DNA from 4 places in the Hymenobacter sp. PAMC 26628 genome. Region 3 is predicted to be linked to each of the others. Evidence: riboswitches for the same ligand, from Rfam matches in the RefSeq annotation. Region 3 holds a riboswitch; each other region holds the start of a gene.
The links. A riboswitch is a leader RNA that binds a small molecule or an ion and turns the genes downstream of it on or off. The one in region 3 is predicted to bind S-adenosylmethionine.
Positions count from the first base shown of each region.

Region 1: another riboswitch for S-adenosylmethionine. It lies ahead of metH (methionine synthase); the one in region 3 lies ahead of AXW84_RS07315 (amino acid permease).
Region 2: another riboswitch for S-adenosylmethionine. It lies ahead of AXW84_RS16685 (carboxymuconolactone decarboxylase family protein); the one in region 3 lies ahead of AXW84_RS07315 (amino acid permease).
Region 4: another riboswitch for S-adenosylmethionine. It lies ahead of AXW84_RS18730 (O-acetylhomoserine aminocarboxypropyltransferase/cysteine synthase family protein); the one in region 3 lies ahead of AXW84_RS07315 (amino acid permease).

Region 1 is NZ_CP014304.1:23,155-25,347, reverse strand. Features, by position in the region: gene AXW84_RS00470 (molybdopterin molybdotransferase MoeA) at 1-660, shown strand, start outside; SAM riboswitch class I at 836-944, shown strand; gene metH (methionine synthase) at 1,138-2,193, shown strand, end outside.
Region 2 is NZ_CP014304.1:3,831,789-3,833,981, forward strand. Features, by position in the region: gene AXW84_RS16675 (aminopeptidase P N-terminal domain-containing protein) at 1-62, opposite strand, end outside; gene AXW84_RS16680 (hypothetical protein) at 240-437, shown strand; gene AXW84_RS26270 (hypothetical protein) at 586-708, shown strand; gene AXW84_RS16685 (carboxymuconolactone decarboxylase family protein) at 784-1,326, opposite strand; SAM riboswitch class I at 1,708-1,801, opposite strand; gene AXW84_RS16690 (glycosyltransferase family 9 protein) at 1,918-2,193, shown strand, end outside.
Region 3 is NZ_CP014304.1:1,641,492-1,643,684, forward strand. Features, by position in the region: gene AXW84_RS07310 (GAF domain-containing protein) at 1-718, shown strand, start outside; SAM riboswitch class I at 777-870, shown strand; gene AXW84_RS07315 (amino acid permease) at 1,123-2,193, shown strand, end outside.
Region 4 is NZ_CP014304.1:4,314,648-4,316,840, forward strand. Features, by position in the region: gene AXW84_RS18720 (hypothetical protein) at 1-177, opposite strand, end outside; gene AXW84_RS18725 (LysM peptidoglycan-binding domain-containing protein) at 339-644, shown strand; SAM riboswitch class I at 811-925, shown strand; gene AXW84_RS18730 (O-acetylhomoserine aminocarboxypropyltransferase/cysteine synthase family protein) at 1,266-2,193, shown strand, end outside.

The sequences.
Region 1 (2,193 bases), 1.6 Mb from region 3:
CTGGTGGACGTGGCCGCCACGCCCCTGCCCCACCAAATCCGGCGCTCCAATGCCTATGCCGTGCAGGCCCTGCTGGCCCCCGCCGGGGCCGACGTGCACCTGTTTCACCTGCCCGACGACCTGCCCACGCTGCGCCAGGGCCTCACGAACATCCTCGCCGCCGGCTTCGACGCCGTGGTGCTGAGCGGGGCCGTGAGCAAGGGCCGCGCCGACCACCTGCCCGCACTGCTGCGCGCGCTGGGCGTGGAAGAAATTTTCCACGAAGTGAACCAGCGCCCCGGCAAGCCCATGTGGTTTGGGGCCTGGGCCGATGGGGGCCCCGTGGTATTCGGCCTGCCCGGCAACCCGGTGTCGACGCTGCTGACGGCGGCCCGCTACGTGCGGCCCTGGTTGCTGGCCCGCCAGCAGCCGGCGGCCGGGGCCCCGGGCCCCACGCCGGCCGTGCTCACGGCCCCCGTGCAGTTCCGCCCCGCGCTGGCGCACCTGCTGCCGGTGGCCATTGCTGTGGATGCGCTGGGGGTGCGCCGCGCCACGCCCGTGGCCGTGGGCGGCTCTGGCGACCTGGCCGGCCTGCTCGGAGCCGACGCGTTTCTGGAGCTACCGGCGGAGCTGACGGACTTTGCCCCCGGCACCGTGTGGCCGGCCTGGCCGCTGTCGTAGCGATAGGAAGCTGAGCCAAGGAAACCACGCGGGCTCCACGGGGCAGGCCCCCTCTCCAGCGGAGAGGGGTGCCAGTACCTGAACGTTAAAAGCTGAACAAGCAACTTGAACGCACCCCTCTCCGCAGGAGAGGGGCCGGGGGTGAGGTGACGCGCCGTGCGTATCTTCGCAGAAGCTGCTATCCAGAAAGACCGAGGGACTGGGCCCTGTGACGTCTTGGCAACCTGCTCTGAGTAGGTGCCAACTCCCGTTCTGCCAACGCGTTTGGCCGAAGAAGATGACAGCCGGAACCGCCCCTTAGGGGAGCGGGTTTCTTTCTGGATAGGCGCGTTTATCCGCCGCTTTTATCTGGTTAGCATGTCCGGTTTCGCCCCTTCCTCTACTCTTACTGCCTCCCCAACTACTGCGGCCGACGCTGCCTGTTGTAGTCCCCTGCCGGAAATTTTGCGCCAGCGCCTGCTCGTTCTGGACGGCGCAATGGGCACCATGATTCAGCGCCACCCGCTTACGGAAGAGGACTTCCGGGGCCCCCGCTTCGCCGACCATCCCAAGCCGTTGCGCGGCAATAACGACCTGCTGAGTTTGACGCGGCCCGACATCATCCGCGGCATCCACGCCGAGTATTTTGCCGCCGGGGCCGACATGGTGGAGACCAATACCTTCTCGGGCACCACCATCGCCCAGGCCGACTACGGCTTAGAACACATTGTGTACGAGCTGAATTATGAGTCGGCGCGCCTGGCCCGCGATGCGGCCGACGAGTACAGCACGCCCGACCGGCCGCGCTTCGTGGCCGGGGCCGTGGGGCCCACCAACCGCACCGCCTCGCTCTCGCCCGACGTGAACCGGCCCGGCTTCCGCGCCGTAACCTTCGACGAGCTGGCCACGGCCTACTTGGAGCAGGTGCGCGGGCTGGTGGACGGCGGCGTGGACACGCTGCTCATCGAAACCATTTTCGACACCCTCAACGCCAAGGCCGCGCTGTACGCGGTGCAGAAGTTCTTCGACGAGGGCGGCCGCCAAGTGCCGATCATGATTTCGGGCACCATCACCGACGCTTCGGGCCGCACGCTCTCGGGCCAAACGGTGGAGGCCTTTTGGAATTCCATTCGCCACCTGCCGCTGCTGAGCGTGGGCCTGAACTGCGCCCTGGGGGCCCACCAGCTAAAGCAGTACGTGGAGGAGTTGAGCCGCATTTCCGACGTGCACATCTCGGCCTATCCCAACGCCGGCCTGCCCAACGCCTTTGGCGGCTACGACGAGTCGGCCCAGGAATTTGCGGCCCTGGTGGAAGATTATTTGAAGGATGGCATCGTGACGGTGGTGGGCGGCTGCTGCGGCACCACGCCCCAGCACATCGCCGAGCTAAGCAAGCTAGCCGAAAAGTACCGGCCGCGGCCCTTGCCCGCTGCGGGGCCCCCAGCCACGCGGCTGAGCGGCCTGGAGCCGTTCGGCATCACCCACGACAGCCTGTTTGTGAACGTGGGCGAGCGCTGCAACGTGACCGGCTCGCGCGCGTTTGCCCGCCTCATC
Region 2 (2,193 bases), 2.2 Mb from region 3:
AGCTCGCGGAAGCGGCGGCGGTTCTCAACAAAAAGCTCGGGGGCCAGGGGGGCGTAGCGCATAGCGGAGGTGGGGTGGGTTAGGGGCCGCAAGTTAGCGGCGCGGCGGGTGCCGGGGCCCCAGCGGGCAGCCCGGGGCCCCGGCGGGCAGCCCGGGGCCCCGGCGCTGGGCGTTCCGGCGGCGGGCCGTAAGTTGCCGGCGCAAACGGCTCCATCTCCAGCCGCTAATTACCGCCGCCCATGAAAAAATTCGCCCTGCCGCTGGTGCTAAACTCGCTGTTTATGCTGTTCGCGCTGCGCGGTTTTCTGCACGCCCTGGCCACGCACGAGCCCTGGCGCATCGCCACGTCGTCGGCGGGCTTCGCCATTGCGGTAGGGCTGGCGGTGGCGCTGGGCCTGGCCATCAGGAAGAACGCCGCGGCCGACAAGGCGGCTTAAAAATTTGCCCTACAGCGATTTACAACCAGCAGTGAAAACATTCTTGTTTTATTTGCTTATCCTGGGGCCCCTGCCGCTCCACATGTTCCTTGGCAGGGAAGCATTGGGCCCAAGCATCTCCTTGGCGTTAGTTTTCCTGTACGTTTTTGTGTACCACCCTACGCTGGTGGGCCTGCGGCTACTCGATAAGCACGTCATCACCAAGGCTGATTTTACCAAAACGTACATTCCGTTCTGGAATCACCGCTATTTCTCGCAAACGTTCTTTTAGAATACAGCAGGGCCTCGGCAACGCAACAGGGCGCCTCCCCGGCTGGGGAAGCGCCCTGTTGCGTTGTAAGCACTACTACGCTTCCTGTTCTTGCAGCGCGGGCCAGTCGATGGGCACTTGGGCGATGTGCTGCACGTAGTTATTGAACGTGTTCAGGGCCACGAACCCAATGAGTTCCACTAGGGCGGCCTTGCTGTAGCCAGCGGCGAAGAAGCGGTCGAGGCTGGCGGGCGCGGGGCGGCCGTTGCTGGCCACTACGTCGAGGGTGAGGGCGGCCACGGCGTCGAGCTTGGCGTCGCCGGTGCTGGCGGTGCGCACGCCGCGGGTTTCGGCTTCGCTCAGGCCCTGGAGCTGGCCCACGGTGGTGTGGGCGGCGACGCAGTAGTCGCAGGCGTTGGCTTCGGAGGCGGCGAGGTAGATGGTTTCGATTTCGCGGCCGTCCAGCTCGCCCTTGGCCAGGGCCGCGCCGAAGCCGATGGAGCCGTTGAGGGCCGCCGGCGAGTGGGCGAAGGTGGCGTAGAGGTTGGGCACGAAGCCCAGTTTGCCGTGCAGGCCGTCGTAGGTGGGCTGGGCGGCGGCGGGGGCTTGGGCGCGGGGCAATACTTCGAGGTGGGGCATAAAAAATGTGATGATGTGAGAATGTGGAGATGTGAGAATGAAAGGGATGTTCCGTCCTTATTTCTGCGCTTTTCCTTCGCCCACAGGTAGTTACCCACCATCCATTCAGCGAACTAACCCGGCGCACCAACACGCACCGGCCAGCCCGGCGAACCGGACGCACAACTACCCAAAAGCAAGGAAAAAGGACCGCCGGACGGGTGCGCCGCTAGCGGCAGCACTGGGGGCGCGACCCGCGGGCCTGCGCCGATAGCCGGGGAAAGTTGAGCGGCCTCAACAACCCCGGCCGGGCATCACGGGGGCCCAACACCGCGGAGCCGAAGCCAGGGGAGCGAGCAGAAACGTACCGGACGGGGGGAAGTGGGGGCGCATGGCAATTCGTTTTTATATGATCAGGAATTGGCACCGTACCAGCGGGTAGCTGGGGGTTGCCGGCGGTTCATCGAGCCTGTCTCTCCGCGCCTCTTTATAAAAACAATCCTTTCAGAAAGAACTGCTGTGCCAAATGTAAAGCAGCGGTTTGGAATTTTCCAAATCGGGGTGTTGGGCAAAGGCCAGGCAAGCCCTAGTTTTGCCCCCTTGCCCCCCGCCATGCCCGACGCCACTCGCCCCATCCTGCTCATCCAAACGGCCTTCATCGGCGACGTAATTCTGGCCACGGCCCTGGTGGAATACCTGGCCCAGCACGAGCCCGCCACGCCCGTGGACGTGCTCGTGCGGCGCGGCAACGAGGCCCTGCTCCAGGGCCACCCACACATCCGGCAGGTGCTGGTATGGGACAAGAAGTACCGCAAATACGCCAACCTCTGGCAGCTGGCGCAGCAGGTGCGGGCCGGCGGCTACGGGCGCGTCGTCACGCTGCAGCGC
Region 3 (2,193 bases):
GTACCCCGACCTGATTCCCACCTACGAGCCCCACCGCCTGAAGGCCCTGCGCCAGTACCAGGTGCTGAGCGTACCCGGCCAGCAGCTCTTCAACGACCTGGTGAGCATCGTGGCCAAGCTTTTTGGCGTGCCCGTTGCCCTGGTGTCGCTGGTGGAGGCCGAGGAAGTCGTCTTCGCCGGCAACGTGGGCCTACCCGGCCTCGAGCGGGTAGCGCGGCCCGACAGCCTGTGTTCGGTGGCCGTTTTGCAAGACGGCGTGACGGTGTACGAAAACCTGCTGGTGCGCCCCTGCCAACTCACCAACCCTGGCGCGGCGGCGGCGCTGGACCTGCAGTTCTACGCCGGCCAGCCCCTGCGCTCGGCCGACGGCTTTGCCATCGGCACGCTGTGCGTGATGGACCACGCCCCGCGCACGTTTTCGGCCGAAGAAAGCGTGCTGCTGGCTAGCCTCGGCGACGTGGCCACGGCCCTGCTCGACCTGCGCGTGGCCCTGGAAACAGACCCCGACCTGGCTGCCGCCCTGCGCCAGCGCGTCGACGCGCGCATCGACCAGTCGCTCACCCGCATCGACACCCTGGCCTCGCTCCAGCAATGGGAAGCCACGCCCGACACGGAGGCCGCTCTCGGCTACCGCCGCTCCAGCCGCGAAGAGGCCACCCAAGTAGTGCGCGTGCTGCACGCCGAGCTGCGCCAAACCCTGGCCGACCTGCACCGCTAGCGCTGGGGCCCCCGCCGCCGTACCTTTGCCCGGCAACGCTGCGGTGCGCCGCGGGTTGTTTTTATAAAGAGGCGCCGAGAGACAGGCTCGTTGACGCGCCGGCAACCCCCCGCCTTTGGCGGGCCCGGTGCCAAGGCCTGGTTCTATAAAACGCGCTGCCGTGCTATACCTACCCCTTTTGTTGCCCCTTTTGCCAGCCGTAGCCGGCCGCCGCCCCATGCGCGTACCCGTCGGCTGTTGTTGCCGCGCGGGGTGCCGGGCCGCCGGGTAGGGCCCCCGGCCGGCCCAGGGCTGGCCTTGCATTAATCTTTCTTTTTTGTGGGGAGTGGTTTGGATGGGGCCCCGGGGCCCTGGCCGTCCCCTTGTTTACCGCCCGGCCCGCGCTGGGCCCCGAGTTTTTAGTTATGCTGAAAAAATCACTGGCCCTGTTGCAGCGCGAAGCGGCCGAAACCGGGGGCAATACCCTCAAGCGTACCCTCAACGGCTTCAGCCTCATTGCCATCGGCATCGGCGTCATCATCGGCGCGGGCCTGTTTTCGCTTACCGGCATCGCGGCGGCCAACAACGCCGGGCCCGCCGTCACGCTCTCCTTCGTGGTGGCGGCCGTGGGCTGCGCTTTTTCGGCGCTGTGCTACGCCGAGTTTGCCGCGCTGGTGCCCGTGTCGGGCTCGGCCTACACCTATTCCTACGCCACCATGGGCGAGCTGTTCGCCTGGATTATCGGCTGGGACCTGGTGCTCGAATACTCGGTGGGGGCCGCCACGGTGGCCATCAGCTGGTCGCAGTACCTCATCAAGTTCCTGGGCAAGTACGGCCTGCACCTGCCGGCCCAGTTGGTGATGTCGCCCTTCGAGTCGGCCAAGCTGGCCGACGGCTCCAGCGTGACGGGCTACGTAAACGTGCCGGCCATGCTGGTGGTGCTGGCCATCACGGCCATCGTCACGCGGGGCACGAAAGGGTCGGCCTGGTTCAACGCCCTGGTGGTGGCCCTGAAGGTGGCCGTGGTGCTGGTGTTCATCGCCCTAGGCTGGAAGTACATCGACCCTGCCAACTACCAGCCCTACATCCCGGCCAACACCGGCAAGTTCGGCGAGTTTGGCCTAAGCGGCATTTTGCGCGGGGCGGGGGTCATTTTCTTCGTCTTCATCGGCTTCGACATCGTGGCCACCATGGCCCAGGAAACCAAGAACCCGCAGCGCAACATGCCCATCGGCATCCTCGGCTCGCTGGCCGTTTGCACGGTGCTGTTCGTGCTCTTCGGCCACGTCCTCACCGGCTTAGCCAACTACTCGGAGTTCAAAAACAGCGCCGCGCCGGTGGCCATCGCCATCGAAAAAACGCCCTACGCCTGGCTCAGCTCGGCCGTGATCCTGGCCATTCTCATTGGCTACACGTCCGTCATTCTGGTCGATTTGCTGGGGCAGTCGCGGGTGTTTTTCTCGATGTCGCGCGACGGGCTGCTGCCGCCGGTGTTC
Region 4 (2,193 bases), 2.6 Mb from region 3:
TTTGTCGCCGGCGGCGCTGGTTTCTTTGGCAGTTTTCCACACCTTGCTGTCGGTGCCGTAGAGCATGTTCACGGCTTCTACTTTGCCTTTGTCGTTGCCACAGGCCACCACAAACAGGGAGAGCAACAGGGCGAAGCTGGCCAGGAAAGAACGGGCAACCAATTGGAAGTTTTTCATGAAAGGTGCGGAAGTAATGATGGGGAGGGTGAGGTGCCGGCCCGTGCCGACCGCCCTGCTTACGGCAAGGTAATTAAATAGTTTATTCGGCAACCCCTATGCTTAGCGGTGCGTAAAACCCGCTCAGTTGTTGCCAGTACTTCCCTGGAGGGACCCCGGCAATGTCCTACCCGTTTTCACCTAACCCCCACCCCCACGCCATGGGCCTGATGGATTTCCTGAACACCGAAGGCGAAAAGAAGCCTGTCGATGCCCCCCAGCCCACCGCTGGGGCCGACGCCCTCTTTGGTAATGCCGATGCCAACACCTATACGGTGGCAAGCGGCGATTCCCTTTCGAAGATTGCTAAAAACCACTACGGTGACGGCACCAAGTGGCACCAGATATACGAGGCCAACAAAGACCTCATCGGCAACGACCCTGACCTCATCGAAGTAGGCCAGGTGTTGACCCTACCTAGTCTCTAGGTACTTTTTTGCAGAAAAAAGGCAGAAAAAGCCCGGGCCCCTGGCGCGGGCTTTTTTGGGCCCATCGGCGAAAAAATTGGGGCGCCGCTTGCGGAAGCAAATTTTTCGCTTCTATATTTGCCATTACCAACCCGGTACGCTCCCCCTCGCGGCGGTGCAGCGTTTCATTTTATACAGAAGCGGCGAGAGATTAGGCTCTACGACCCGCTGGCAACCTTCGACCGCGCGAAAGGTGCCACTTCCTACCCCTCGGCCCCTGGCCGTTGCGGGAAATATAACCGGAGTGCCATGAACAACCCCCCCGTTTCCCATTCGACCCTCCCTGCCCAGCCGGCCTTGCCGGTGCTGGGCTTTTTGGCGTTGGCCGGCCGCATGCGAATGTGCTGTTGGGGCCCGTGTTGTTGCGGTTAGGCTGATGCTGCGGGCACTGCCCGCCCCCTCTTACCACTGGTTTTTTGGGTAGCGGCCAGCTGGGCCGCACCGGGCCACTGGGCACCTTGGGGCCCCCTTTCACCTCAACCACACGGGCTTTATTGCTTGCCGGCGCGGCCCAGGTCCCCGGTTTTGACCAGCCTCCCCTCTCTCCCTTAGATTTTTTACGGTTTTCAACCCTCCCCTTTTATGTCCGCTCCCCTGCATTTCGAAACCCTCCAACTCCACGCTGGCCAGGTGCCCGACCCCACCACCGGCTCGCGTGCCGTGCCCATTCACCAAACCACGAGCTACGTGTTCAAAAGCGCGGAGCACGGCGCTAATCTATTTGCCCTGAAGGAGTTCGGCAACATCTACACCCGCCTGATGAACCCCACCACCGACGTATTCGAGCAGCGCATTGCGGCCCTCGAAGGCGGCGTGGCGGCCGTGGCCGTGGGCTCGGGCCAGGCGGCGCAGTTCATCGCGCTCAACAACATCCTCAAGCAGGGCGACAACCTGGTGGCCAGCTCGTACCTCTACGGCGGCACTTATAACCAGTTTAAGGTGGCCTTCAAGCGGTTGGGCATCGAGGCCCGCTTCGTGGACGGCGACGACGCCGACGGCTTTGAGAAGCTGATTGACGAGAACACCAAGGCCCTGTACGTGGAAACGATTGGCAACCCCAGCTTCAGCGTGCCGGATTTTGAGCGCATTGCGGCCGTGGCCCACAAGCACGACATTCCGCTGGTGGTCGACAACACGTTTGGCGCGGGCGGCTACCTGTTCCAGCCCCTCAAGCACGGCGCCAGCATCGTGGTGGAGTCGGCCACGAAGTGGATCGGCGGCCACGGCACCAGCGTGGGCGGCGTGATTGTGGACGGCGGCACCTACGACTTCGGCAACGGCAAGTACCCGCAGTTCACCGAGCCCAGCGAAGGCTACCACGGCCTGGTTTTCAACGACGTGTTCGGCAAAAACGGGCCGTTCGGCAACATTGCTTTCGCCATCCGGGCCCGGGTGGAAGGCCTGCGCGACTTCGGTCCCGCCATCAGCCCGTTCAACTCGTTCCTGCTGCTGCAAGGCCTCGAAACCCTGAGCCTGCGCGTGGAGCGCACCGTGGAAAACGCCCTGAAAG